3 regions of the Soonwooa sp. T0.1_25 genome follow, and region 1 is predicted to be linked to each of the others. Evidence: riboswitches for the same ligand, from Rfam matches in the RefSeq annotation. Region 1 holds a riboswitch; each other region holds the start of a gene.
The links. Region 1 has a riboswitch for S-adenosylmethionine ahead of AC23MB_RS08405 (Na+/H+ antiporter NhaC family protein). Riboswitches for the same ligand answer to the same signal wherever they lie in the genome.

Region 2: it holds a riboswitch for S-adenosylmethionine, as region 1 does, so the genes downstream of both, AC23MB_RS11125 (TonB-dependent receptor plug domain-containing protein) here and AC23MB_RS08405 (Na+/H+ antiporter NhaC family protein) in region 1, are expected to answer to the same signal.
Region 3: it holds a riboswitch for S-adenosylmethionine, as region 1 does, so the genes downstream of both, AC23MB_RS01810 (alpha/beta fold hydrolase) here and AC23MB_RS08405 (Na+/H+ antiporter NhaC family protein) in region 1, are expected to answer to the same signal.

Annotation. Positions count from the first base shown of each region.
Region 1 covers NZ_JBYFBZ010000005.1:29,595-40,030, reverse strand. The annotation lists gene AC23MB_RS08425 (peptide MFS transporter) at 1-1,530, shown strand, start outside; gene AC23MB_RS08420 (peptide MFS transporter) at 1,645-3,120, shown strand; gene AC23MB_RS08415 (thioredoxin family protein) at 3,151-3,669, shown strand; gene recG (ATP-dependent DNA helicase RecG) at 3,922-6,009, shown strand; SAM-I-IV-variant riboswitch at 6,048-6,140, shown strand; gene AC23MB_RS08405 (Na+/H+ antiporter NhaC family protein) at 6,171-7,487, shown strand; gene AC23MB_RS08400 (GNAT family N-acetyltransferase) at 7,463-7,957, opposite strand; gene dapA (4-hydroxy-tetrahydrodipicolinate synthase) at 7,992-8,864, opposite strand; gene AC23MB_RS08390 (5'-nucleotidase C-terminal domain-containing protein) at 9,030-9,773, shown strand; gene AC23MB_RS08385 (bifunctional metallophosphatase/5'-nucleotidase) at 9,781-10,436, shown strand, end outside.
Region 2 covers NZ_JBYFBZ010000009.1:8,105-18,540, reverse strand. The annotation lists gene AC23MB_RS11155 (hypothetical protein) at 1-443, opposite strand, end outside; gene AC23MB_RS11150 (copper resistance protein CopD) at 529-978, opposite strand; gene AC23MB_RS11145 (M3 family metallopeptidase) at 1,284-3,368, shown strand; gene AC23MB_RS11140 (DUF2255 family protein) at 3,488-3,865, shown strand; gene AC23MB_RS11135 (YchJ family protein) at 3,894-4,274, shown strand; gene AC23MB_RS11130 (VF530 family protein) at 4,276-4,515, opposite strand; gene AC23MB_RS11125 (TonB-dependent receptor plug domain-containing protein) at 4,609-7,425, opposite strand; SAM riboswitch class I at 7,535-7,639, opposite strand; gene AC23MB_RS11120 (hypothetical protein) at 7,864-8,025, shown strand; gene AC23MB_RS11115 (metallophosphoesterase family protein) at 8,022-9,227, shown strand; gene AC23MB_RS11110 (GIY-YIG nuclease family protein) at 9,236-9,529, shown strand; gene AC23MB_RS11105 (AAA family ATPase) at 9,775-10,436, shown strand, end outside.
Region 3 covers NZ_JBYFBZ010000001.1:381,087-391,522, forward strand. The annotation lists gene metH (methionine synthase) at 1-2,044, opposite strand, end outside; gene AC23MB_RS01795 (homocysteine S-methyltransferase family protein) at 2,117-3,157, opposite strand; gene AC23MB_RS01800 (O-succinylhomoserine sulfhydrylase) at 3,334-4,533, opposite strand; gene AC23MB_RS01805 (ACT domain-containing protein) at 4,596-6,134, opposite strand; gene AC23MB_RS01810 (alpha/beta fold hydrolase) at 6,141-7,100, opposite strand; SAM riboswitch class I at 7,140-7,244, opposite strand; partial or broken gene AC23MB_RS01815 (glucose 1-dehydrogenase) at 7,518-8,324, shown strand; gene AC23MB_RS01820 (MGH1-like glycoside hydrolase domain-containing protein) at 8,534-10,436, shown strand, end outside.

The DNA of each region.
Region 1 (10,436 bases):
TATTTAACACCACTATTAGGCGGTTTTATCGCTGACAAATATTTAGGAAACAGTTATTGTATTATTCTTGGAGGAAGCTTAATGGCCATTGGACAGTTTCTTTTGTTCTATAGTGCCATAACTTTTGATACTGCTCTAGAGACTTCAAAAATGCTTTTCTGGATAGGCTTATTAATTATTGTTTTTGGGAATGGATTTTTTAAGCCAAACATATCATCAATGGTTGGTAGCCTTTATCCTGCGCAAGAAAAAAGCAAACTAGACTCAGCTTTCACCATATTCTACATGGGTATTAACATTGGTGCCTTATTAAGCCAATATTTTGTACCACTTATTGCAGACGTTGTTGTTGACGGACAGAGAGATGTACACGCTTTCAAATGGGGTTATCTAGTTGCTGGTATCGCAATGGTTTTAGGAACAGTTACTTTTATCATTCTTAAAAACAAATATGTTGTCGATCCAGAAGGAAAACCAATCGGAGACATTCCTAAGAAGTCTGATGCAAAAGATGCTGAAAACGAATCTGCTAAATTTGCATCTAGCGCTTTATTAGGTTCTTTAACACTATTCATCGTATTATTCTTCACATTCAGATATCTATCCGTTGATGAAATATGGTTTTCAAAATTTGAAATTGGTACGTTAGTAAAAGGGATCATCTACCCAATTATTTATTCTTCGGGAATTTCTTTAGCAATTCTTATCCTTTTAGATAAGGCTTTAACTAAAGTTGAAACGCAAAGAATTTTAGTAATCTACATTGTTTCGTTCTTTATTATTTTCTTCTGGGCAGCTTTCGAGCAGGCAGGATCTTCACTAACCTTCATCGCTGATAACCAAACAGATAGAACATTTTTATTTGGATGGCAAATGCCGGCATCGATGGTACAAATCTTTAATGGGATTTTCGTTGTAATGCTTGCTGTACCGTTCAGTATCCTTTGGGACAAATTGAGAGCTAAAGGTAAAGAACCTGTATCTCCACTGAAACAAGCGATGGGACTTATCTTGATCGCGGTAAGTTATTTCATCATTGCGCATAATGTAAAAGACTTAGGTAACGATGGATTACTTGCTATCAAATGGTTAGTATTATTATATTTCATCCAAACGTGTGGTGAGCTTTGTCTTTCTCCAATCGGTTTATCTCTGGTAGGAAAACTATCTCCAAAAAGATTCGCATCATTACTTTACGGCGTATTCTTTATTTCCAATGCTGCTGGTTATGCGTTAGCAGGTACATTAGGAGCAATACTTCCGGCAACCGGAGACAAGTATAAAATGGCACAAGAAAAAATTGGAGTTAACTTACAAGATGTCTTAGATAAGAAAATAACATTAACACCAGAGCAAGCTGCCAAATTTAAAGAAATGCATTTATCAACAGAGTATCCGACATTCGCAGGATTCGAAATCCATAATCTATATGAATTCTTTATGGTATTTGTTATTCTTTGTGGTATAGCAGGTATTTTATTGGCAATTATTTCTCCTAAATTAAAGAAAATGATGCATGATGTGAATTAATTTTCGTCATAAATAAATATTAAAAACCTCTGAGCAATCTGAGGTTTTTTCGTACATTCGCTTGATAGTTTTTTACAAAACTACTTACTGGGATTAATTTAATTCACTATTTAAATGAGTTTAACATTACAAGAAATTCAAAATTTTAAAGGCAAATATCCAAAACAACTTTGGTATCTTTTTACAATAGAAATGTGGGAACGCTTCTGTTTTTACGGTATGCGTGGGGTGTTGGTAATTTTCATGACCGATCAATTAGGTCTTTTTGAAAAAGATGCTAATCTAAAATATGGCACTATCCAAGCGTTTATTTATGCATTCACCTTTATTGGGGGAATCTTCGCTGATAAAATTCTGGGATTCAAAAAATCCTTGGTTTTTGGAGGAATTATTATGGCCATCGGAAATTTAATCATTGCCTATAACCCACATGACTTGTTCTATTTTGGGATAACGTGCTCTATTGTTGGTACAGGATTTTTCAAGCCCAATATATCTTCTATGGTAGGAGAGCTGTATAAAGAAGATGATGTTCGAAGAGATGCTGGTTATGGGATGTTCTATGCGGGGATTAATATTGGAGGACTACTAGGTGGTGCTTTATGTGTGTATTTAGGAAAATATTACTCTTGGAGTTTATGTTTCTTAGCCGCAGCAATTGTTATGATTATTGGTTTGATTACCTATTTCGTAATCAGAAAAACCATTGATCCAATTGGAAATTCTCCTTTAGAAAAAGATACCAAACCTGTTAGAACTCGTAAAGAATTGATGGTTATTGTTGGGGCAATTATCATGTTACCAATCATTTATTTCTTAATTCACAGCAGCAATTTCACAGACTATTTCATGTATGGGATTGGTACTATCGCCCTTATCTATTTAGGTTACGAAATTTCAAAACTAGATAATAGTTATCGTAAAAAAGTAATAGCAGCGTTCATTTTCATTGTTATGTATTTAATTTTCAATGCAATATATGAACAAAGTGGTGGCTCATTATCTTTGTTTGCAAAAGATAACTTAAGTACTGATTTATTATTTTTCAATATTGACCCGAATATTATCAATAATAGTTCTAACTCATTTTTCATCATTATTTTCAGCCCATTAGTTGGGTTACTTTGGGTTTGGTTAGCCAAGAAAAAACTAGAACCTAACACCATAATCAAATTCGGAATTGGATTTTTGTTCCTTGCAGCAGGATTCTTTTTATTCTATTCATTAAGATTTTTTGCAAATGATGACGGAAAATCATCACTCAATTTATTTACATTCACATGGTTGGTTATTACATTTGGAGAACTATGTTTAGGACCAATTGGGATGTCAATCATTACGAAACTTTCTCCTAAAAAACTATTTGGGATGATGATGGGAATGTGGTTTTTGGCAAGTGCATTTGGACAGTTTTTTGCAGGGAAAATTGGAGCAGAAATGTCTGAAGCCAACACAGGAGGAACGTTAATGTCAAAACTTCTTGCATATACAGAAGGCTACAAGATGCTAGGATTCTATGCGCTAATTGCCGGTGTGGTATTAATTTTGATATCTCCTATTGTTAAAAAATTAATGCAAGAAGTAAGATAAGTTGTCGAGCTTCTTCATAAAATAGCATTTATGATGAAGATTTTTTTTACACTATTTTTCATGTTGTCGTCTTATTTTTCTTTTGCACAAGTGCATTGGATAACGATTAACGAAGCGCTCGAAGCGCAAAAGAAAGTACCAAAAAAAATCTTCATTGCTTTTACAGATGACCACTGTGACCCTTGTCAAAAGATGGAAAAATTCGCTTTTGACAATCCTGTTATCGCAAAAATGATTGCAGACAAATTCTATGCAGTTAAGTTTTTTGCAGATAGCAAAGAGAAAGTCAACTTTCGAGGCCGCGATTTCGAATATAAGGACAACGCCACGATGCATTCTTTCGCGAAGTATATGAACATCTCGACGGTCCCGACCATCGTATTTTTGGATGAACATGCCGCTCCAATTACGAGTCTCATGGGTGCACTTTCCGCAAAAGATGTTGAACCTTACTTTTCGATGATTAGTACGCAGGACTACAAAAACATCACAAGTCGTCAACAGTGGGACGATTATCAACGAAAATTCAAATCAAAAATAAAAGATTAAACTTCAGCATTCCTGAAGTTTTTCTTTTTTTAGGAGCAAGAAAAACTCATGGTACTTAGAAAAGTGACTCCCGCTGTACGCTTTATCTTTGCGATGTGGCGTTCGGACGGCTCCGCTAGCGCTCCGCCGCCTCGCGCCACCCCACAAAGGATGCCGCTTCCATCTGGGCTAGAATAGAAACTTTGTCATCCCATTTCATTTTTTAATCCCTGCAAAAAAGCTTAAATTGCCAATTAATTTTTCGTAAAAACTTTGCATCTAGACACGCCCATAGAATTTATAAAAGGTATCGGACCAGAACGCGCCAAACTTATCAAAAATGTTTTGGGCATTCAGAATTTGGAAGATTTCATCAACTTCTACCCTATTCGTTATATCGACAAATCAAAAATCTATAGCGTTTCAGAACTTAATCCAAGTTTAGAACTTGATATTCAGTTAAGAGGAAAAATCACAGACATCCAAGAAGTCGTTTCACAAAAAGGAACACGACTAAGCGCAAAATTCCGTGACCAAACAGGAACAATAGATCTAGTATGGTTCCGATACAGCAAATGGATGAAAGAAAGCATCCCAGTCAATAAAGACTTATTCATCTTTGGAAAAATACAAGCTTTTAACAATAGCTTTTCCATGCCACATCCCGAAATAGAAACAGACGAAGCAAAAGCCATCTCGGGCACATTACTTCCGGTCTATCCAAGCAGCGAAAAACTCACCAAAAGAGGCATTAACAATAAGTTGTTTCAGAATGTTATCTATGAAATTCTTAAAAATCTTCCACAATTAATCGATGAAAATCTCCCTCAAAATTTAATAAAAGCCTTAAAACTTTTGGGAAGATTAGATGCGTTTTACAATATACATTTTCCGCAAAATCCACAGTTGGCACAAGAAGCTGACCGTAGAATAAAATTCGAGGAAGCTTTCTTTTTTCAGTTAGGTTTTGGTTTAAAAAAGCTACATCAACACACCAAATCTATCGGAAATCCTTTCCCTATTGTTGGCGATTATTTTAATAATTTCTACAATAACAATTTACCATTTGATTTGACGGGCGCGCAAAAACGCGTTCTGAAAGAAATCCGAACCGACATGAAGCGGTCCACGCAAATGAATCGCTTGTTGCAAGGCGATGTTGGATCGGGCAAAACGATGGTTGCGCTTTTGACCATGTTAATTGCCATGGATAATAACTTCCAAAGTTGTATGATGGCACCAACGGAAATTTTGGCGCAACAACATTTTAATTCTATTCAAGATTTATTAAAAGACACCAATGTTAGCGTCAAATTACTGACAGGATCTACCAAAACTTCCGAACGAAAAATTATTCACAAAGAATTATTATCTGGCGAACTTTCCATTTTGATTGGGACGCACGCCGTATTGGAAGACATCGTACAATTCAAAAATTTAGGATTGGTGATAATCGATGAGCAACATCGCTTTGGCGTGGCACAGCGTGCTAAGCTTTGGGCAAAGAATAAAATCCCACCGCATATTTTGGTGATGACAGCAACGCCAATACCAAGAACCTTGGCCATGAGTTTTTATTCTGACCTCGATGTGTCGGTTATCGACGAAATGCCAGTTGGGCGAAAACCAATCGTTACCGCGCATCGTCGCGAGAAAGACCGCGCTTATGTTTATAATTTCTGTCACGAAGAATTAAAGAAAGGTCGCCAAGTTTATTTCGTTTATCCATTAATCGAAGAATCCGAAACTTTGGACTACAAAAACTTACAAGATGGTTTTGACCACATACTTAATCATTTCAAAAGTTACAATATTGCGATGCTTCACGGACGAATGAAACCCGACGAAAAAGACCAAGCGATGCAATATTTTGCTTCGGGAAATGCACAAATTATGGTTGCAACAACTGTTATCGAAGTAGGCGTTAATGTCCCAAATGCGTCAGTTATGGTGATTGAAAGCGCTGAAAGATTTGGACTTTCTCAACTTCATCAGCTTCGCGGACGCGTTGGTCGTGGTGCCGAACAGAGTTATTGTATCTTAATGACGTCTGACAAACTTTCTGCAGAAAGTCGCAAACGCATCAAAACGATGTGCGAAACCAACGACGGTTTCAAAATCTCCGAAGTTGACATGGAACTTCGTGGTCCGGGCGATATTTTGGGAACCCAACAAAGTGGTGTTGTCGACTTTAAAAAGTTAAACCTCATGACGGATTCGCAAATTATAAAATTGGCGAAACTCGCTGTAGAACAACTTTTAGAGAAAGATGCACTTCTTGTCCATCCCAATCATCAAAGCATGAAAAACTTCTACATTAGACAATATAAAGGCAAAAACAAATGGTCTAAGATTTCGTAACGATTTGGTACTTTAAGTTTTTACACCTATTTTTGTCACACTTTTATCACGAACCTCAGCAGAGGTAGCAACCTGCAAAACAAGCAAGGTGCTAAAACGATAAGCCAATTTTTGGAAAAAATGTTGAACTATCTTCTGCTGACTTCGCCAAATAACGACGTATGACAACAGAACATAAACCTCGCGAAAGCTTTATCAGCTTGATTCCTTTTTTAGTATTTGTCCTAAGTTTTTTAGGAGCAGGAATTTATCTTAATGACTTTTATGCCTTGCCCTCTCCTATTGCCATGGCACTAGGAATTATCACTGCTTTTCTAATCATCAAACTTCCATTTAAAACAAAAATGGACGAATTTCTGAAAGGTTTGGGTGATAAAAATGTGTTAACTATGTGCGTTATTTATCTTTTGGCAGGCGCGTTTTCTACCGTTTCTAAAGCGTCGGGAAGCGTTGATGCTATCGTAAATTTAGGTTTAGAATATATTCCTGTTAATTATATTGCGCTTGGTATTTTTATATTGGCTTCGTTTTTATCTTTGGCGTCCGGTACTTCGGTTGGTAGCATTGTAGCACTTGGTCCCATCGCTATCGAATTGGCAACAAAAAGTGGCGCCGATGTTAACCTCATCGCAGCGTCACTATTGACAGGCGCAATGTTTGGAGATAATCTTTCGGTGATTTCTGACACGACAATTGCTGCTGCACAATCTTTGGGAAGTAAAATGTCTGATAAATTCCGAACTAATCTTTGGATTGCAGCGCCAGCATTTTTAATAACGATTTTTATTCTACTTTTTAATAATTCGGAAGTTACCCAAATACAGGATTTATCTAGACAAAGCGGCAGTTTTTATCTTTTAATTCCGTACATTTTGGTTATAGGTTTGGCATTTGCAGGCGTTGATGTTTTTTTCGTTTTATTAATTGGTGTTGTCGTGTCAGGAATTATCGGTCTATCAAATAACAGTATGGACTTGTTAAGTTTTGCAAAGGAAAGTTATAATGGTTTTACTTCCATGACTGAGATATTCCTTTTATCCTTATTAACAGGCGGTTTAGCTGCAATTATCGAATATGCGGGTGGTATACGATTTCTTTTAAATAAAATTTTAAAATCGATAAAATCGAGATTTTCTGCAATGTTGGGAATGGGCGTTTTGGTAAGCCTTGTTGATGCTTGTATTGCAAATAATACGATTGCGATTTTGATAACGGGAAAAGTTGCAAAACCAATTTCCGAGCATTATGAGTTTGAACCTCGAAAAATGGCTTCGGTATTGGACATTTTCTCATGTATTATCCAAGGTATTATTCCGTACGGTGCGCAGGTATTAATCTTGGTGAGCTTTGGAAAAAATAAGATTGACTACATCCAACTTATTAGCCAATCTTATTATATTTGGTTGCTTTTGATTTGCGTTTTAGTATTTATTTTCTTGAATAGAAATCAAACTTATAAATTAAATTCCATTAAATAATCGTCCATTACATAACCACTTCCAATATCGAAAACTGCTTCGCCGTAGACTTTGTAGTTTTGAGATTCGTAAAATTGACGCGCAACATTATTTTTATTCACTGTTAAAATAATACGATTATCTCCCACGGATTGGGTATGTTTTTTAACGAGATTAAGACCAAATTTTCCAGCGCCTTTTCCTTTAGCTTCTGGCACAAGATAAATGCGATGCAACTTGGTTGTGTTAGGTTCTAAATGATGTTCGAAACCAACAAATCCCAAAGGCGTTTCATCATCAAATATTAAAAAATAATGATAATTAGGATTTTGAAAATGTTCTAAAATTGCATGTTCAGAATACATCATATCGAGCATATATTCTAACTGCTCTTTTGATAAAATCTTTGAGTAAGTGTCTTCCCAAGAAATTCTGGCAAGCTTCTGTATCAACTCGATATCGAATTGCGTTGCAGGTTTAGTTGTAATCATATTTAAAATAAAAAATGGGCCAAAGCCCACTTAATTATATATTTTTCATTTCAGCTTTGATCCTGTCTTGTAGACCTTCCGAAGCTTTTGTTAAGGGTAATCTCAAAGTATTTTTAATAATTCCCATTTCAGCAAGAATAGTTTTAACACCGCAAGGATTTCCTTCTGCAAAAATTAGTCTTGTGATGTCCACCAACTTGTTATGGATGTCGTAGGCTTCTTTAACTTTACCATCGAAAGCTAGTTGTACCATCGTCGAAAACTCTTTTGGATAAGCTTGTCCAATTACCGAGATCACGCCATTACCACCAGCCAATGTTACTGGAAGCGTATATTCATCATCACCCGAAACCAAATTAAAATTAGCAGTTTTTTTTCTCACAATATCAAAATATTGCAGAATATTTGGCGCCGCTTCTTTAATCATAATCAAATTCGGGAATTCTTTAGCTAATCTTAAAGTCGTATCTGCTTCGATATTTTGTCCAGTTCTTGACGGAACATTGTAGATGATAATATTTTTACCAGTCGCAGCAATTGCTTTATAATGTTGATAAAGTCCTTCCTGATTTGGCTTGTTATAATATGGAGAAACCGAAAGAACCGCTTCAAAATCTGATAAATCTGTCTCCTCGATTTGTTTAACAACTTCCATCGTGTTGTTACCACCAATCCCAAGAACTAACGGCACACGTTTACTATTCACCTTTATGATATGCTCAACAACCTGTTTCTTCTCGTCATTAGAAAGTGTTGCAGCCTCAGCCGTTGTACCAAGAACCACAAGATAGTTAGTTCCGTTATCGATATTGTAATCCACTAACTTTGTTAGAGAATCGAAATCTATCGATAAATCTTCATTAAAGGGCGTTACCAACGCAACACCTACACCTTTTAAATTGCTCATATCTTAAATTAGAATTTACTTGTAAAGTTAAAGTTTTTGTTTGATTCTTTAATTAAATTTAATTTGAAAAAAATCAAAATTTGTTAGCTATAACCTAACATTTTCTAAACAATGCGCCTCGCAAAAAATTCTTAGCTTTGCTTTTTTAAAGTTAAAAGATATATGATGAGGTTTCAGATATATGTTTTAGGAGCGACTTTAGCTTTGCTAACTGCTTGTACATCGCGCCAAAACATTAGTAATATCCAAGCGTATCAAAACATTGTGATTGATAGTAATATTAATGATGATGCAACTTTCAAGGAAGTTATTGCGCCCTACAAAAACGAACTTGAGAAACAGATGAATATTAAAATTTCTCACACTTCTGTGGAACTTAATAAAACTGGTGACAACAGCAATTTGGGAAATCTTCTCACAGATTATACATATGAAGGCGCATTGGCTTGGGCAAAGGCTAACAACATCCTGAATATCGATGGGGCTGTTATCAATATTGGTGGTATCCGAACGATAATTCCTGCAGGTGATATTACGATAAAACAAATTTTTGAAGTAATGCCTTTTGAAAATGAAGTTGTTATTGTTAAATTAAAAGGAAGCGATTTACAAGGACTGTTTGACTATTATCTTAAGGAAAAAACGAATAATCCAGTTTCTCACATCACGATTATTACGCAAGGAAATAATATAAAAACTGGACTTATTTCTGGGCAAAAAATTGAGAAAGACAAAACTTACTACATCGCAACTTCCGATTATCTAGCAATGGGCGGCGACAGAATGTACTTTTTCGGGAAAGGAGAAATGATCGGCACAGGTATCAAATTACGAGAACTTTTCATAGAAAAGTTTAAAGAAAATAAAGAAGTTAAAGTCCCTGCAGATCTGCGTCTTGACCTAAAATAATGATGTTATGAAAAGAAAAGAATTTTTAAAATATATTGGTGCAGGTAGTTTAGGACTTAGTTTAACGCCTAATTTAGTTTTAGCAAATACGTTTACGAAACCTACTCTATCGCAAGATATCAAACTTACAATCTTACATACCAACGACCAACATAGTCGTATTGAGCCTTTTGATGCATCTTATTCAAAAAATCCGAATCAGGGAGGTTTTGCAAGACGAGCGAGTTTGGTACAACAAATTAGAAATCAAGAAAATAACCTTTTACTTTTAGACTCTGGAGATATCTTCCAAGGGACGCCATATTTCAATTTTTTCGGTGGCGAATTGGAGTTTAAACTAATGAGTATGATGAAGTACGATGCGTCGACAATGGGGAACCACGATTTTGATAATGGACTAGAAGGTTTTTTTAAAGTTTTACCAAATGCAAAATTTCCATTTATTTGCTCAAATTATAACTTTAAAAATACTATTTTAGACGGCAAAACAGAATCCTATAAAATATTTGACAAAAACGGCATAAAAGTCGGAATTTTCGGAGTCGGTGTTGAGCTAAAAGGTTTGGTTGGAAAAGCCAATTATCAAGAAACGGAATATATTAATCCAATCGAAATTGCTCAGCAATACAGCCAGTTTTTAAGACATGAAAAAAAATGTGACTT
Region 2 (10,436 bases), on a different contig from region 1:
ATCTCTACTATTTTTTGATGAATTTTATTGAGTGTAAACTCGCTACCAACTGTCAAACCTAACATTTTTTGCGCTAAAGGACTCTCCTCCGAAATGGCATAAAATCGGTCACCATCATAGAAAAATTCGCCCAACGATATCGAAATATAAAAACGAGCTTTATTCGTGATCACCAAAGCGCCAAGTCTCACTTTTTCGAAATCAGAATTGACAACTTTCGCCATTGATTTTTGCATATCATAAAAACCCGCTAATTGCTTTTGCAATTGATAAATCTCTTCTTGAGCTTCCTCACGAATGCTATCATACTTTGGCGTTTTTTTGATATCGCGACTTGCTTCTATGGTAAAATCTATGAAGTTTTCTAGCTTTTTAATTTTGTCAGACAAAAGTTGCATCACAAAACGCCTTAATTCACTTTTTTCATATCCAATCTTCTGCATCAACTTAATATTTAGATAAATATAATATTTTTCAAATAATCATATTTAAAAAAGTACTCTTCAAAAATTAGTGACATTTTATTTATTAAAAAGAAATTCCCCCATACCGAATAAAACTCCCAACCAACAAAAAACCAACACCCAATAACGTAACCGAAATCACATGAAAAGCCATCAATGGAAGTGTTTTCGCAGAAAGTTTGGGTAATACTAGGAAGTTAGCACTCAACGCAAACAAAATAGTTACGAGAAGAAAACCTAATTTTATGGAAATCGCCGTTTCCAAAGGATTTTCAAAATGAAACCAATCATCCCATTTAATCCCGAATTGATACGACATCCAAACGCCCGTAATCACCATAACAAGTAAAGCTGGAATTCCTATTTTCTCATATTTCCGTTCAAAATTGAGTAGAATTTCAGGCTCTTTTTTCTTCAAAACTTCGGGTAAAATTCCGATGGACAAAATCAAATGGCCACCCACCCAAATGCATGCGCCTAATAAATGGAATACTAAAAGTAAATGATGCGACATTCTTGATATTTTAATCAAATTTAGCATTCTTTTACGTTACAATTTAGGGAACTGATAATTTTCATGGCGTCTTTTCCGGCTGTCACTAGTCGCTTCCCAAGCCAATCCTAAACTCTCTTTTTGGGAGAGCTCCAACATGCCGTTCCATCCGGGACGCAATTTTGTCACAATTTCAAGATTTGGCTTTATCTTTGAGAAAGAGATATAAGAACCAAGATTTAAGATTTCAGATTTAAAACTTGAAACATTAAACTCAAAACTTAAGTAAATACATTGTACTTTGTACATCATTAATACAGCAAAACATGAACATACTTACCCAAAATTTCAACACACCTTATCATACGCCACCTTTTGAAAACATTAAAAACGAAGATTATCTTCCCGCATTTAAAGAGTTAATTTCAGAATCAGAGAAAGAAATTGATGCAATTGTCAACAATTCAGAAGAGCCAACTTTCAAAAATACAATCGAAGCTTTGGCTTATTCAGGTGAGAAATTAGATGTCGTTTCTAATATTTTTTTCAATTTAAATTCTGCCGAAACCAGCGATGAACTTCAGCAAATTGCACAAGAAGTTTCGCCACTTTTAACAGAATATTCGTCTAAAATTTCACAAAACGAAGCACTTTTCAATAGAATTAAAAAAGTTTACGATGAGAAATCAAAATACAATCTCAATGAAGAGCAACAAATGCTTTTAGATGAAACCTACAAAGGTTTTGTGAGAAGCGGCGCTTTACTCAACGATTCGGATAAAGAAAAATTGAAGCAAATCAATATGGATTTATCGGTGAAGTCACTTCAATTCGGACAAAATGCGCTTGCAGCAACCAATGCGTATTTCAAACACATCACCAACAAAGAAGATTTAGCTGGAATTCCAGACGCAATTTTGGAACAATACGCTGAAGAAGCCAAAGAAAGAAATTTAGATGGCTATGTTGTGACATTACAGTATCCAAGCTATGTTCCGTTCATGACCTATGCTGATAATCGCGAATTGAGAAAAGAATTGGCTTTAGCAAATGGCAAAAAATCTTTTGACGGTGGCGAATTTGATAATCAAAATCTTATCAAAAAAATTATTTCATTAAAACAGCAGAAAGCCGAACTTTTAGGTTATAAAAATTACGCAGATTACGTTCTGGAAGAGCGAATGGCGAAATCTCCAATTAAAGTTATTGAGTTTTTAAATGAACTTTTAACAAAAGCAAAACCTTACGCCCAAAAAGAAATTGAAGAACTAAAAGCTTTAGCAAAAGCCGACGGAATCGAAGATATGCAAGGTTATGATCATTCTTTTTACGCTGAAAAGTTGCGTAAAGCAAAATACGATTTCAATGATGAGGAATTAAAACCTTACTTCCCTTTAAATCAAGTTCAGGACGCGGTTTTTGGACTGGCAAATCAACTTTTCGGATTGGAATTCAAAGAAGTTAATACGATTCAAAAATACCATTCGGATGTTCAAACCTACGAGGTTTATGAGATTCAAGAACCAAGAACCGAGAATCAAGTCTTCGACTCCGCTCAGACAGACAACCAACAACCAACAACCGACAACCGACAGCTTAAAGCGATTCTATACACCGATTATTTCCCAAGAAAAGGAAAACGTGCCGGCGCTTGGATGACGAGTTATAAAAATCAATTCACGAAAGATGGCGAGAATTCTCGTCCACACATTTCTATTGTTTGTAACTTCAGCAAACCAACGAAAGACACACCAAGTTTGTTAACTTTCCAAGAAGTGACGACGCTTTTTCACGAATTTGGACACGCAATTCACGGAATGTTAGCCAATACGCAATATCCAAACCTTTCAGGAACTTCTGTGAAATGGGATTTTGTAGAATTACCATCTCAGTTTTTGGAAAACTTCTGCTACGAACCAGAATTCCTAAAAACATTTGCAAAACATTACAAAACAGGTGAAGTTTTACCCAACGATAAAATTGAAAAAATCGAGCAATCCAAAAACTTTATGGAAGGCTACCAAACGCTTCGTCAATTAGGTTTTGGATTATTAGATATGGCGTATCACACGCATCCTAAAGATGTAAATGACATAAAAGCTTTTGAAGACGCTCAAACTTCGAAAACCTCTTTATATCCAGTAAATCCTGAAACGGCGATGAGTCCGACTTTTTCGCATATTTTCCAAGGTGGATATTCGGCAGGATATTATTCGTATAAATGGGCAGAAGTTTTGGACGCAGATGCTTTTGCGTATTTTAAAGAAACAGGAATTTTCAATCCAGAAACGGCTGCAAAATACAAAGTTCTATTATCATCCGGCGGAACCAAAGACCCAATGGAATTGTACAAAAACTTCCGTGGCAGCGAACCAAAGGTAGAAAGCCTTTTGAAAAGAGCTTTTGGGTAAACTTATAATCTCACGTCACTTCGAGTAGCGTAGCGTATCGAGAAGTCTTTGCATTAAAAACTTCTCGATACGATTTTTTCAAAATCTACTCGAAGTGACGATTCTCATAAAACTCAACAATGCAAAACGAAGCAATTAATTACATCAATTCGCACAACCTTATCGGAATAAAAGCTCGAAAGGAACGCGAAACTTTTCTTGAAATTTGGATGGTTACCGTTGATAACAAAATTTTTGCACGTTCCTGGGGATTTGCCGAAAGAAGTTGGTACAGCACTTTTCTAAATGATTCGAACGGCGAAATAAAATGCGGCAACCAAGTTTTTAAAATTAGAGCCGAAATTCCCAAAGATTTAGATCGTTTAAACGAAAGAATTAGTCAAGCGTATTTGAATAAATATAATTCGGGCGAGAATTCTTTTTTATGCAAAAGGAATTACAGAACAAAGCCATATCGAAAAAACGATGGAATTTATTTTAATCTAAAATTGATTTAATTCTTAATTCATAACTAATAATTAAAAAATGACTTGTCCTTGCTGCTCCGGAAAAACCTACGAAGAATGTTGCCAACCTTTCCACAAACGTGATAAAACTGCATCAACAGCGGAAGCTTTGATGCGTTCGCGATTTTCGGCATTTGCGATTCCGAACGCAGATTATCTTTGGGAAACGACACTTTCTTCCAAAAGAAAATTCCATGATAAAGCCGAATTGCAAGAATGGGGCGAAATAAATACTTGGACAAAACTTGAAATCATAAAAACTCCGGCGCTTAATCAAGTCGAGTTCAAAGCCTATTATACCGACCAAGATGGTAATTCACAAATTCATCATGAATTTTCGTACTTTCAACCTGTGAAAGGTCGTTGGTATTATGTTTCGGGAGAGTTTATGGATGATTAAGTTATTCCAAATTTTTCTTTTTCTTTCTCAAAACATATAAATACAAACTCTCAACTTTGGCGCGTGCCCAAGGCGTTTTGCGAAGAAATTTTAATGAAGATGACACACTAGGATTTTCACCATTAAAACAGCGAATGTTGATTTGTTTTCCCAGTTCGCCATAACCTTTGTAGTATTCGAGAAGTTCTTCCAGAATCGTGTCCAAGCGTTTTCCGTGAAGTGGATCTTTAGAAGTTTCCATTTTTTTTGAGCGAATTTAGTATTTTAATCTAATTAAATTAGAATTCAATAAAAAAGCCATCGAAAATTACTCTTGATGGCTTTTTGAAAAATATTAAAACGTCACACTTAACTTACTAAACACATATCTTCCATTCTGTCCAAACTGCGATGTAGAACGAGAATAGACAAATTGATCGTTATTAGAAGAGAAAGGCAAATTCTTGGTTGGATAGATATCAAATAGATTATTCACACCAATTGTCAAATTAAAATTCTTATTGATGTTATAACCAATCGACAAATCGGTGATTATCTTATCCGAAATTAGTTGATGTTCGTTAGGAAGTGTAATTCCATCAAAGTTGGCATCAAGAATATCGGCACCCCAAACTTTTCCGTAATAGGTATTTCTTAAGTAAAAATTAAAATCTTTCCAAGACAAATTATTTGAAAGACTCGCCTTAACTTTTGGCACAGAATCTTCCAAATAAATACGAGATTTTTCAGAGAAATAAACATTTTCTAAACCTGCATTTCGTAACAAATCCGAAGCATGAATATCACCAACTTTCTGAGTTTTGGTAAGGTTAATAGCGAAATCATTATTTAATTTGAAATCGCCTGTTCTATAATTATGACTCACGACAACATCCAAACCTTTGGTTTCGGTATCGATAGAATTTGCAAAAAACTGAGCTGCATTTACACTTGCACGGTCCAACTCATTTCTTACAGCCTGTAAGTTCGGATTAGCTTCAATCTGTTTGTCCGTCGGTCTTGAGAACTGATCTGTCAATACAATTCTGTTATCAATTTTAATGTAATAGGCGTCCGCAGTAATATTTAAATTAAGTGTCGGGATTTTGTATGCAAAACCTGCGCTCACTGATTTTGAAGTTTCCTGTTTTAAACTCGGAATCCCGAAACCTTTTGCAATTTGAGATTCGTTGCTAAAAGTTCCAACTTCTTTTAGCTCACCATTGACAAACAAAGTCGAAGTTGTGTTGTAATAAATCTGATGAATAGACGGCGCACGGAATCCTGTCGATCCTGCAAAACGGAAATTAAGCTGATCTGTAAGTTTTATTCTAGACGCCAATTTATAGTTAAAAGTCGATCCAAAATCCGAATAATTCTCATAACGCAAAGCAGCATCAACTAACAACCAATCTGTGAAATTAAATTCTGCGTCAGCGTAAGCTGCATAAGAGTTTCTGCTTTTGTCTGTTTTATTTTCATTTCTAAAACCAGCAAAAACTTGAGAACCGCCTGGCAAAGCATTTCCAAAGAAATCTGTAGGATTAACAGAAGTCAGCGTCTGAGGATTTCCGTTAACATCATAAGCCGTGTAAGAAGCCTCCTCACCAGAATTTATTTTGAAATTTTCATGACGTTGCTCGAGTCCAAAAGCAAGATTCAAACCTTTGAAAACATCAAAAGATTTATTAAATTCTAAATTAACTGTGTTTTGTAAAAATGCTAAACCTCCAGCTTTAAAAGATGACGGCGACGCAAATCGCAAACTGGTATTGCTTGTATTTTTAATGGTATAATCAAAACTATTTTGACCGAAAGTATTACTAAGATCAATATTCCAACCATCAAATTTCCCTCTGACGCCGGCAGAGAACGACACGTCTTGGATGCTTGTGTTAATTTGTGGTAAGTAACCATCAAGATACAATCCAGTAAAAGTTCTTGATTGTGATGGACGTCTGAAAAAACCTCCTGAAGAACCATTTCTTGTCGAATATCCACCGAAAGTGTAGACCTTCCAGTCATCACTTATTGGTACTTCAACATTTGCAAATATTTGATGGCTATTAAGTTTGGACTGTCCAACTTGCATGTTAAAATCTTTTCTTGTTAAACCGCGATATGCCAACTCTTGATCGGTAAAATAATTCAGTTGATCTTTTGTAAAAGAACTCGGATTTAAAACCGATTGCAACGCAGAAATACTATTAGCAGACTGGATTTTCGACTGCAAATCGCCACCGAAATAGCTAACATCTTGCGCATATTGATGTATTAAATTCACAAAATCTTGTTCACCAGCTGAACCTTTCAATTGTCCAATATTGCTAAAATAAGACGCCAAGTTCACACCATTTTCAGCAGCTCTTTTTTCGATAGCATTATAGGCATTGTAGATAGGATCACTTTCTGTACCTGCTCTTCTTGTTGGTTCACGGAATTGTGAAGACCAAGTTAAATTATAAAAACCGCCTTTGCTGCCGATTTTGTTGCCATAATTCAAGTCCACTTGAAATTGTTGTCCATCATAATTCCCCGTGTGATCGTTAGCAGTCGGTGTCAAATAACCTCCATAATTAAACTGTCCAGTCAATTTTCCAGTATCACGTTTCAATTGCAAGTTGAGCACTCCTGCAATCGCGTCCGATCCATATTGCGCTGATGCACCATCGCGAAGAACTTCGATTCTGTTAAGCGCAAAAGCTGGAATTGCATTAAGGTCTGTCCCAACAGTTCCTCTTCCTGGCGTCCCATTTACATTGATTAAAGCGGAAGTATGTCTTCGTTTTCCATTAATCAAAACTAAAGTTTGGTCTGGTCCCAAACCGCGTAACTGCGCAGGATCCAAGTGATCCGTTCCATCAGCATTGGTCTGAATAGTCGATGTAAAAGACGGCGCAATCGAATTAAGAATTTGGTTGATGTTAGTCTGTGGCAACGACTCTTGCAAACCTTTTAGGTTAAACACATCGACAGGAACAGGACTATCTGCTTTTGATCGTCCTCCACTTCTAGAGCCAACAATCACCACTTCCTCAATATGCTTAGCAGAAGTTGTATCTTTGGGTTTTGCAACTTCTTGAGCTTGAATAGAATAAACTCCTGAAAAGAAAACAACAGCTGTCGTAACAACGACTTGTTTTCCTCGATTAAAATTAATTTTAGATTTCATATTTTAAAAATTTACTTTTAAGTTTAGAGCAAAAAAAACTTCTTCCAGCCAAAGCTGAAAGAAGTTATTATAGACAGGCATCCTAAATACCCGACAAATATCGTATTTCAACTTATTTTTCCTTTTTTCAAAGGCTGAATGTAACACCTTACCATATTTTGGCAGGTTGTTAAGACATCAATGGGTCAGATCCCTCCGTCTTTCTTAATAAGTATGACAACAATTCGCAATCATGCTACAAACTTAGGCAGAATAAATTTTTTGACGAAAATTTTTTAACGTGACAAAAATCACTTCATATATAATAGATTGAAAATCTGACATTTAAAAGACTATTCAAGGCATACGAAGTACAAAAACAAAACTTTAGTTTTACGGATTTCCTTTTTATTTTCCTTTTAAACTTCACTATCTTAGCTTCATTAAATAGGCTTAAAAATGAGCAGAAATACGGATGCCAACCGAAAAGCGCACAAGAAAAAAATCGACCAAAAGAAGAGGAAAACTCAAGAATCCGAAGAAAAACGAAAAGCTAGATTAAAAGAAATTAGAGCCAGTTTTATTGAGAAGGAGAATCAACAACAAGATAGCGAATCATGAAAATTTTACATACTGCCGATTGGCATTTAGGAAAACGCCTAGACCGATTTTCACGATTGGAGGAGCAAATTTCGGTGATGAATGAAATCATCGAAATCGCTGATGAACACAAGGTTAACATGGTAATTATTGCGGGCGATTTGTTCGATAATTTCAATCCAAGTGTTGAGGCGGTTGAACTTTTTTATAAAACTTTAAAACGACTGTCAAACAACGGAAAACGTCCCGTAATCGCCATTGCAGGAAATCACGATTCTCCCAATTTGATTAATGCGCCAGATCCTTTGGCTCGCGAATGCGGCATTATTCTTATCGGACATCCTCAAGCTAAAATTCAAGAATTTGAAGTAGAAAATTTCAAAATTATAAATTCTCTAGAAGGATTTTTAGAATTAAAATTAAATCAGTTCGCATATCCAATTCGACTAATTCATACGGCCTACGCCAATGAAGTTCGGTTGAAACAGTATTTCGGTGAAGAAAAAGAAAAAGCTTTGAACGAAACTTTAGCCGAACATTGGAAAACTATTACCGACGACTTCTGTGATGAAAACGGTGTTAATATTTTGACTACGCATTTATATATGAATAAGCGTGGTACTGCACTTTTAGAAGAACCTGAAGGTGAAAAACCAATCAAAATCGGAAATGCAGATATGGTGTATTCCGATTCAATTCCCAATCAAATTCAATATACGGCCTTGGGACATTTGCACGGCTTTAGAAATATTGGAACGGAAGAAAAACCTGTTGTTTACAGTTCTTCACCGCTTTGTTATAGCTTTTCAGAGGCTGGCCAAACCAAATTTGTTTCCATTATTGATGCAAAACCCAACCAAAACATTTCTTTTGAAAAAATTGAATTAAAATCTGGACGGCAATTGGTTAGAAAAAGTTTCGATAATGTTGATGAGACAATCACTTGGTTGACACAAAACCCCAATACATTAATTGAATTGACCATCGAATCTGATTCTTTTTTGAAAGCAGAAGATCGCAAACGAATTTTTCAAAGTCATGACGGTATAATTTATTTAATTCCAAAAGTGAAAAACATCGAAAATCAAAAGACTGAAATCGCTGAAATTGACATCACAAAAGATTTAGAGCCTCTTTTCGTCGATTATTTCAAGTCGAAAAACGCTAATCAAGAACCTAATGAAGAATTAATGGATTTGCTTAAAGAAATTCAGAAGGAATAAAGATTTCTATGCAAAATTCTTATGTCTACATATTACTTTGTTCTGATAACACTTTCTACATTGGTGTAACCTCGGACGTCCACCAAAGGCTTATAGAACATCAAGAAGGTAAGCATTTTGGGTCTTACACCTATACAAGAAGACCATTAATATTAGTTTATTATTGTGATTTTACAGATATCAACCTCGCAATTTCCTTTGAAAAGAAAATCAAAAAATGGTCTCAAGCTAAAAAGCAAGCTTTGATTGATGGCAGATTTGAAGATTTACCAAATCTTGCAAAAAAGAATTTAAAAAAATAAGACTAAAGTTCTCGATACGATTTTTTCAAAATCTACTCGAACTGACGACCGAAACAACGTTACCGACTAAGAATATTTATCTGAATTTTATTTTCAAACGTCTTAAACACAACATCGGTCGGAATAGTGAACTTGATTAAATAGTTAACATAATTATAATGATTATCTTCAGCTATCATTAAATATTTAAAACACAACGTCAGTTCGAGTAGCGCAGCGTATCGAGAACTCTAATTAAAAAAAATATGATTCCACAGAAACTAACTATAGAAGGACTTTATTCGTATCAGGAACGTCAAAGCATCGATTTTTCCAATCTTACGGAAGCAGGATTGTTTGGGATTTTTGGGGCGGTTGGTTCTGGGAAATCGTCGATTTTGGAGGCGATTTCTTTTGCATTATATGGCGAAACTGAGCGATTGAACGCCCGTGATAAACGTGCGTACAACATGATGAACTTAAAATCCAATCGATCATATATTGAATTTGATTTCATCAATCATGAAAATAAATTGTTCCGAGTAACGCGAGAATACAAACGAAATTCTAAAAATTTTGAAGACGTAAAACCTGCTTCGGCGGTGTTTTATGAATTTAAAAATGAAACTTGGGAAGCTTTGGATCACGTGAATGCGGAGGAAATTATTGGCTTAAATTATTCCAATTTCAAACGAACGATTATTATTCCGCAAGGTCAATTCAAGGAATTTTTGGAGCTGGGCGCAAAAGAAAGAACGGATATGATGAAAGAAATTTTCAATCTGTATCGATTCGATTTGCAGGATAAAGTTTCAGGTTTAAATAAGAAAAACCAAACCGAACTCGATCAACTTGAAGGAAAACTTTCTGGTTTTGAAACGATTTCGGAAGAACATATTGCTATTCAAAAAGATAATTTAAGAGAAGC
Region 3 (10,436 bases), on a different contig from region 1:
GATTCTCGTCATACACCAAAATATCGTCTTGTTCATTAGCGTTCGCAGGGAAAATTCCGAAAATACCTTTTGCTTTAAAACTCTTTTCTTCAAGGATTTTTTTGAGCATTAATTTTGCTTCATCAAAAAGTATTGTTGCTTGTTCGCCAACTATTTCATCTGTCAAAATATCTGGAAATTTTCCAAACAACTGCCAACTTCTGAAAAACGGCGACCAGTCGATAAAGTCAATTAAATCATCCAATTTTTGGTCTTCAATAATCGTGATTCCCAATTTTTTTGGAATCGAAATCTTTTCGTTTTCCCAATCAATTTTAAACTTTTGTTCCCGCGCTTCCTCAATCGAAACATATTCTTTATCGACTTGACGATTCAAGAATTTTTCGCGGAAATCTTCGTATTCTTTTTTCAAATCCAAACCATAAACATTGGATTTTTCCTTATTTAATAAAGAACTTACTACGTTAACCGCTCGTGAAGCATCATTAACATGGATAACTGTATTTTTATATTTTGGGTCAATTTTTACCGCAGTGTGCGCTTTGGAAGTTGTTGCACCACCAATCATCAAAGGGAAATCAAGGTTTTGTCTTTCCAATTCTGCGGCGATATGCACCATTTCGTCCAAACTTGGCGTAATCAAACCACTCAAACCAATAACATCCACATTTTCATCAATCGCAGTCTGAATAATCTTTTCCGCCGGAACCATTACACCCAAATCCACGATCTCGTAATTGTTACAACCCAAAACCACGCTCACAATATTTTTTCCAATATCGTGAACATCGCCTTTTACAGTTGCCATCAAAACTTTTCCGTTAGTAGGTTTGCTAATATCTTTTGCAGCTTCAATAAATGGTTGTAGATACCCAACTGCGCGTTTCATCACTCGCGCCGACTTTACGACTTGCGGCAAAAACATTTTTCCGCTTCCGAAGAGATCACCAACGACGCCCATTCCTGTCATCAAATTAATCTCGATAACGTGAAGCGGTTTTTCTGCTTGCTGACGTGCAATTTCCACATCTTCCTCGATGAATCGGTCGATTCCTTTCACCAAAGCGTGTGTAATTCGGTCTTGCAAAGGAAGTTCTCGCCAAGATAAATCTTCGACTTTTTCTTTCTTTGTTGATTTGTGCGTTTCAGAATAATCAAGAAGTCTTTCAGTGGCATCATCTCGACGATCAAGCATAACATCTTCTACCAATTCCAATAATTCTTTTGGAATTTCGTCGTAAACTGCCAACATAGTTGGATTTACAATTCCCATATTCATCCCGTTTTTGATGGCATGATACAAGAAAACCGAGTGCATCGCTTCTCTCACACCATCATTCCCACGAAACGAAAACGAAACATTGGAAACGCCACCACTCACCGAAACATGTGGAAGGTTTTCGCGAACCCATTTTGTTGCTTCAATAAAATCAATTGCATTTCGACGATGTTCTTCCATTCCCGTTGCTACAGGGAAAATATTTAAATCGAAAATAATATCCTCGGCGGGGAAGCCAACTTTGTTCACCAAAATATCATACGAACGCTTCGAGATTTCTATTCGTCGTTCGTAATTATCAGCTTGTCCAACTTCGTCAAACGCCATGATAATCGCCGCTGCACCATAACGTTTTATGGCTTTTGCATGTTTGATGAATTCTTCTTCACCTTCTTTCAACGAAATGGAATTCACGACAGGTTTCCCTTGAACCACTTGAAGTCCAGCCTCCAAAATTTCCCATTTTGAAGAGTCTATCATAATCGGAATTCTAGCAATATCAGGCTCGGAAGCGATAAGATTAAGGAACTTCACCATGGAGGCTTTTCCGTCCAATAATCCATCATCGAAATTGACATCCAAAATCTGGGCGCCACCTTCAACTTGATTTCTGGCAATATCCAAAGCTTCCGCAAATTTTTCTTCCTTTATCAAACGAAGAAACTTTTTGGAACCTGCAACATTGGTTCTTTCACCAACGTTGATAAAGTTACTTTCTGGTGTTATGATGAGCGGTTCTAATCCGCTAAGTTTTAAATATTTCATATTTTAAATTGAGATAATAAGGTAATTTGAAAATTAGATAATGTTGTGAAAAATTATCGCATTAACTCATTATCAAATTATCACATTGATTTTTCTCGGTTTATAATCTTTCATCAAATCAGCAATGGCTTTTATGTGTGGCGGCGTTGTTCCACAGCAACCTCCGATGATATTGATGAGATTTTTGTCTACGTATTCTTTAATCTGAGCTGCCATTTGTTCGGGAGTTTCGTCATATTGACCAAAAGCATTGGGTAAACCTGCATTTGGATACGCCGAAATAAAAAACTCCGAGTTGCTAGAAATGGTTTCCAAATAAGGAGTCAACTGTTTCGCTCCTAAAGCACAGTTGAAACCTACACTTAACAAATCTAAATGCGACACCGAAATTAAAAAGGCTTCCGCTGTTTGTCCACTCAATGTTCGGCCAGAAGCGTCAGTAATTGTTCCTGAAACCATGATGGGAATTCGGATGTTGCGTTCTTCTGCGATTTCGTCGATGGCAAAAAGTGCCGCTTTTGCATTTAGTGTGTCAAATATGGTTTCCACTAAAAGAATGTCTGAACCACCGTCTAACAAAGCTTCTGCTTGTTGCTTGTAAGCTATTCTTAATTCATCAAATGTAATCGCACGGAATCCAGGGTCATTAACATCTGGACTTAAACTTGCGGTTTTATTAGTCGGTCCAATTGAACCTGCTACAAATCTCGGTTTGTCGGGATTTTGCGCCGTAAATTCGTCACAAACTTTACGAGCAATTTTAGCAGATTCGTAATTTAATTCGTAAACCAATTCTTCCATGTGGTAATCTGCCATCGCAATGGTTGTCCCCGAAAAAGTATTGGTTTCCAAAATATCTGCACCTGCTTCTAAATATTGTCTGTGAACCTCTTCAATAGCTTGTGGTTGCGTTAAAGACAGTAAATCGTTGTTGCCTTTCACTGGAGATTTCCAATCTTTGAAACGCTCGCCGCGATAATCTTCTTCCTCGAAACCATAGCGCTGAAGCATGGTTCCCATTGCGCCATCCAAAACGAGAATTCGTTCGCAAAGGGCTTTGTATAAAGCTTGGTTTCTTGTTTCTTGAAGTTGGTTTTTATCTTGAGTATCCATTTTTTTATTTTGTTATTATGAGGGAAACTTTCTATTTAGCCCCGATTGAAGCGGCATCCTTTTTTGCTTTTTACTAATCTTTCTTTTTATGTTTTCGTTTTCTAAATCAAAGAAGATATAGCGTAATGCGGGTTAAATTTTTCTTTCGAAGCTGAAATCTTGATGCTCCTAAAAAACTAATCTAATGCTTGTTTTAAGTCCGCAATGATGTCGTCCACATTTTCTAAACCTACGGAGCAGCGCACCAAACCTGCCGTGATTCCGACTTCATTTCTTTCTTCGTCCGAAAGCTTGGAATGCGTTGTGGAAGCGGGATGCGTAACAATCGTCCTCGTGTCACCAAGGTTCGCGGAAAGCGAACACATCTTGATTTTGTTGAGGAAATTGCGACCGCCTTCGATGCCTCCTTTAATTTCGAAAGCGACGATATTTCCTCCTAATTTCATTTGCTTTTTTGCGATTTCGTAACTTGTATGGGACTTTAAAAACGGATATTTCACCAAATCGACATTTGGATGTGATTCTAAAAATTCCGCAACTTTGATTGCATTTTCACAATGTTTTTCAACACGAATTGCCAGAGTTTCCAAACTTTTGCTCAAAATCCAAGCGTTGAACGGCGACATCGCAGGTCCGGTGTTTCTCGCGAAAAGATAAATTTCACGAATCAAATCTGCCTTGCCAACTGCCACGCCACCTAAAACTCGACCTTGACCATCGATTAATTTGGTTGCGGAATGTACGACGATATCTGCTCCATACTTTATCGGTTTCTGTAAATACGGTGTCGCAAAGCAATTGTCCACAATAAAAATGAGATTGTGCTTCTTTGCAATTTGACCGAAAAATTCCAAATCTAAAACTTCAATTGCGGGATTGGTAGGCGTTTCTAAATATAAAATTTTGGTGTTCGGTTGGATGTATTTTTCGACATTTTGTGCGTCTTCGGCTTTGAAATAGGTTGTTTCGATATTCCATTTTGGGAAATATTTTGTGAACAAAGTATGCGTAGAACCAAACACCGATTGACAGCTCACAATATGATCGCCCGCATTCAATAATGCCACGAAAGTGGAATAAATTGCCGCCATTCCAGTTGCAAAAGCATAGCCCGATTCTGCCCCTTCCATTAATGCGATTTTATCGATGAATTCGGTGACATTTGGGTTCGAAAATCGGCTGTATAAGTTTTTGTCTTTTTCCTCGGCGAAGCTTGCACGCATATCTTCGGCATCTTCAAAAACGAAACTTGAAGTTAAATATAACGGCGTTGAATGCTCATCAAACTGGCTTCTTTCGGTTTGAGTTCTGATGGCGAGGGTTTCAAAGTTGGTTGTTGGTTGTTGGTTGCTGGTTGTTGGTATGTTTTCTGACATTTTTTCAATATTAAATTTGTCTTGCTTCTTGGTTCTTGGCTCTTGATTCTTGATTCTAGCATCTATTTTGTCTCACTGACTCTTAAAATATCACCGAAAACGCCGCGGGCAGTAACTTTTGCTCCAGCTCCAGCGCCCATAATAACAATCGGATTTTCGCCGTAACTTTCTGTGTAGATTTCAAAAATAGAATCGGAACCTTTTAATTGTCCCAAAGCAGAATTGGCAGGAACGGAAATTAATTTTACATCCAGTTCGCCTTTGTCTTGACTTAAATCGCCATGCAAATCGCCAACGTAACGTAAAACATGATAGGGTTCTTGTTCGTCTTTTATCTTTTGGAAAGTTTCGTCCAACTCATCTATTCGTGTCAAAAATTCGTCTTTTGAAATTGGAAGAAGCGGTTCTGTAACTAGGTTTTTGATATTGATATCTTCGAATTCGTTCATTAAATCTAATTCGCGAGCAAGGATCAAAAGTTTTCTTGCAACATCGTTTCCAGAAAGGTCTTCGCGCGGATCTGGCTCTGTAAAACCTTTGTTCATTGCTTCTTTTACGATGGTTGAAAATTTCTCATTACGAACAGAAAATTGGTTGAAGACATAACTTAATGTTCCTGAGAAAACCCCTTTTATTCTGGTGATATCTTCTCCCGATAAATGCAGTAATTTAAGCGTATCAATTAATGGTAAACCTGCACCAACATTGGTTTCGTATAAATATTTTTTATTATTTTTTGCAAGTTGCGTTCTGAAATTTCGATAATCTGAAATAGGTAAAGTATTGAAGATTTTATTTGATGAAACCACATCAAAACCGTTTTCGACAAATTTGGTATAGTTTTTTACAAAAGCTGGACTCGCGGTATTGTCCACAACAATTAGGTTTTCTAAGTTGTGCTCTTTTGTGTAACTGATAAGTTCTGAGATATTACTTTTAGTGTTCGAATAGTTTATTTTTTGTCTCCAATCGCTGCCAAAACCAGATTTGTTTAAAGCCATTTTTTTGGAATTAGAAATCGCAACGACTTTAAGATCAATTCTTTTTCTGTTCAAAATATCGTAGGCAGAATCTAAAATCTGTTCGATAAGTGTTGAACCAACATTTCCGTGACCAATTAAAGCTAAGTGAACAACTTTAGGTTTTCCGAAAAGTTCGGTTTCAATAATATTTTGAGTGATTTCGGTTTGATTGTCAGTTACAACAATGTTAACTCTACCAGTCGATGACACTTGGTTAAGCAACAAAGGATAAATCTTGTTGCGTTGAAGTTCCGACATGATTTTAGCATTTTGTTCCGAAACAAATCCAAGAACGCAAAGATTGTCAATGCTGTAAATATTACTCACTATGCCAGCTGCTTTTTCATTTTGGAATTCTTTCTTCAATAATGCCACGGCGTCCTCGGCATCTTTCTCATCAACCAAAACTGAAACACCATTTTCGATGGCTTGTTGAGAAATAACCCCAACGCTGATGCCACCTTTGTTAAGTGTTGTAAAGATTCGAGAGTCGATGCCGATTTGTCCAAGAAAGTCTTTGCCTTCAAAGTTGACTAAAGCTTTCTTTCTGTATATACTAATTGGATTTTGGTCTGTCATTTTGTTCTAATAAATACGTTTTAATAATTCTTGCAATTGTTCATACTCTATTAAAAATGCGTCGTGGCCGTGGATAGAAACAATTTCGTCGTAGAAAATATCTTCTTTATGTGTCTTAATTTTTTCGTAACATTTTTTGATTTCCGAAGCTGGAAAAAACAAATCTGTGTTAATCGCAATGAGGTTAATGTTTGCTTTTATTTTGGATAACACTTTTTCGTTAGTATCAACGGTCATCAGAAGATGGTTCATCAATTTGTAAGCTTTTAAACTAAATCTTTCGTTGAGACTTTTTCCGTGGTAGATTAACCAATCTTCGGACTCGCGCCTAGTATTTTCTTTTGTTAATTTACCCTCAAATCTTTCATTAAGCGATTCTGGCGTTCTGTAGCAAAGCATGGCGTGTGCTCTTGCTTTTTCTAGTGGTTTTTCAGGTGAGTCTAAAAGATATTTTTGAACCAAACATTGTGCATGTAACCAATCGTGGGTTTTGTAATCCGAAGCAATTGGGATAAATTTTTCGCTGATTTTAGGGTTGATGGCTAGCATTTCCCAACCGATGGAACCTCCTAACGAGCCACCAATAATGCTGTGTAAAGTTTTTATTTCTAAATTTTCTAAACCTTGTAAAAAAATCGCCGCAACATCTTTGGTTGTAAGATCTTCGTAATTATCGATAAAGAAATCATTATAACCGTTACCAGGTATGTTAAAACTAATAATACTATATTTTTTGGTAGAAATTATTTTTTGTGGACCAATAATGTTTTTCCACCAACCTTTGCTGCCAGACACTGTAGAGTTGCCTGTCAAAGCGTGGTTAACCAATACAATAGGTGCGGTGCCATGGGCTTTTCCGAATACTTCGTAGCTTAAAGGGATGTCAAAATTCTGTCCTGAAAATGATTTGTACTTAATATCTGTAGTTAAAAGTTCTTTTTTCAATGCTTTAATATTTTTTTTCATTGAAAATGCCTCTAAGAATGGTTGAGTAAAGAACTTCAGTTGTTATCTCTCCAAATACATGGTAGAACGTAGCACCTTCTTCGCTTTCGCAAAGGGTTGCTAAGGTTTCATAGGGTCTAGTCCCTCAACCTTTCTGGATAACATTTTCAATATGTGAAAGAGCGGTAATGCAAATGTATGAAAATTTTGATAATTCGATAAAATAATCTTAAATTTTTAAAAATTTAGAATAAATTATAGTTTTTGTAATATTAAAAGCAATAATGGTTTAAAATTATCGGCTAGCAATTGTTAGTGTTTGTAGAGTTTCTAAGATTTTTCTATTGAAAATTAAATTATTTTAATCTGGCAAATTTTTTAAAGAAATTAAATTTTCTCGTATGATTTTTGATAAAAAAGAATTCTAAAAAACATAAAATGGAAATAAAATTAAATGGACAAGTTGCAATCGTTACTGGTTCTAGCAGTGGAATAGGAGAAGGAATTGTAAAATGTTTAGCGGCTTCTGGCGCCATTGTCATTGTTAATCATTCTTCGGAACACTCGAAAGAAGCTGCACAAATCATTCTTGATGATATTTTTGTTAAAGGCGAACAAGGCATGCTAAGTCAATGTGATGTAAATAAAGAAGTTGAAGTCTAGGCGATCTTTCAAAAGACGATTGATACATACGGAACAGTTGAAATTCTTGTAAACAATGCTGGATTACAACAAGACGCAAAATTTATTGATATGACTTTAGCGCAATGGCAAAAGGTAATTGATGTTAATCTTACTGGTCAGTTTCTGTGCGCACGCGAGGCGATTCGGGAGTTTTTGAAAAGGGGGATGAATGATAAATCTATTTCGTTAGGGAAAATCGTAAACATCAGCCGTGTCCACGAAAATATTCCTTGGGCTGGACACGCCAATTATGCTTCAAGCAAAGGCGCCCTGCGAATATTGATGCAAACTTTGGCTCAGGAATATGGAAAAGATAAAATCCGAATCAACAATATTTGTCCGGGAGCCATCCAAACGCCTATTAACAAATCGGCTTGGGATAACGAAGCTTCTTTTAATGCATTGATGACTTTGATACCATATAATAGAATCGGAAAAGCAGAAGATATTGGAAATTTAGCAGTATTTTTATCAAGCGACTTTTCAGATTATATTACGGGAGCAAGCATCTACATCGATGGTGGAATGTCAACGTTAGAGAGTTTTTCGGATAATGGATAACGGAAAACAGTATTTTGGATTGGTTCTTTTTAATAGTCAAAAGAATGACAAATCTTCAAATATAGCCCCGATGGAACGGTATGTTTGAGCTCATTTTATTTTTTTTAAAAATATAATAGCGAGTAGTGACAGCGGGATTTGATGTCTAAGAATTCAATAATCTCGATGCTCCTAAAAATGAATCTGAAATGCTTCAGAAATAAAATTATATGACAGAACAAGATAAACTCAATAATCCAAATTGGAAAAAGTGGGGGCCGTATGTGAGCCACCGCCAATGGGGAAATGTGCGAGAAGATTATAGTAGCAATGGCGATGCATGGGGTTATACAACGCATGATCGCGCCGAAAGTTGGACTTATCGTTGGGCGGAAGAAGGAATTGCGGGAATTTCTGACGATAAGCAAATGTTGTGTTTTGCGCTTTCGTTTTGGAATAAAAATGACAAAATGATCAAAGAACGCTTCTTTGGGCTAAGCAATTACGAAGGTAACCACGGCGAAGATATTAAAGAGATTTTCTACTATATTGACAATACGCCGTCGCACAGCTATATGAAAATGGTGTACAAATATCCGATAAATGCTTTTCCGTACTATGATTTGGTGGCGACCAATGCCCAACGATCTAACAAGGAAATGGAATATGAGATTTTTGACACTGGCGTTTTTGACAAAGATGCTTATTTTGATATTTTTATTGAATATGCGAAAGTTGGAGAAGATGATTTTTTGATCAGAGTTGATGTCCATAATAGAAGCGACAAGGATGCGCCTTTGGTGGTGCTGCCGACGCTTTGGTATCGCAATAACTGGTCCTGGGGTTATAATACTTATAAGCCAAATCTAGGTTTTTCGAAAGATGCAGAAATCGATGTTCATCATGATAGTTTGTCAATAAAGAAATTGTACTCGAGAAGTCGCAACGTAGAACCTCTTTTTTGTGATAATGAAACCAATAGACCGAAACTTTTCGGTGAAGTTACAACTGGTAAGTTTTATAAAGACGGTATTAACGATTATGTTTTACGCGGCGGAACTTCTGTTAATCCAAATCGAGTTGGGACAAAATCGGCTTTTCGATGTGAGGAGATGATTCCTGCGAAAGGCAATAAAACTTTTGAATTTCGATTATCGCCACATATTATGGATGATGCATTTTGGGATTTTGAAGATCAGATCAATCATCGAATTCAAGAAGCGAATGATTTCTACGCAGGCATTCAGCAAGACGTAAAAGACGAGGACGAAAAAAATGTGCAACGACAAGCGTTTGCAGGACTTCTTTGGAATAAACAATTCTATCATTACAATGTTGGAAAATGGCTAAAAGGCGATCCTAACCATCCTGTAGAACGACAAGGTTTTGTAAGAAATGTCGATTGGCAGCATCTTCATAATAAAGATATTATTTCGATGCCTGATAAATGGGAGTATCCGTGGTACGCGACTTGGGATTTGGCATTTCATTGTGTGAGTTTTAGTCTGATAGATGCAGCTTTTGCGAAAAATCAATTGATGCTTTTGACCAAAGAATGGAATCTACATCCGAACGGACAACAGCCAGCCTACGAATGGAATTTTAGCGATGTTAATCCGCCCGTACATGCTTGGGCGACTTTCAGGGTTTTTAAAATCGATGAAAAACATAATGGTAAAGCAGATTTGTTTTTCTTAGAAAATGTGTTCCAGAAGTTGCTACTCAATTTTACTTGGTGGGTTAACCGAAAAGACGTTAAAGGCAATAATATTTTTGGTGGCGGTTTCCTAGGTCTTGATAACATTGGTGCTTTTGACCGCAATATGGAATTGGATGCTGGTCAAACTTTGGAGCAAGCCGATGGTACAAGTTGGATGGCGATGTATGCGCTTAACATGATGCGCATCGCGATGGAGTTGGCGACATACAATCCTGTCTACGAAGATATGGCGATTAAGTTTTTTGAACACTTCTTATACATTGCCGAAGCGATGGAGAATTTGGGTGAAGATAATATTGGACTTTGGAATGAGGAAGATGGTTTCTTCTATGATTTGTTAAAATTGTCAGACGGAAATAGCGTCAATTTAAAGTTACGAAGCATCGTTGGGCTTATCCCAATGTTCGCTGTTG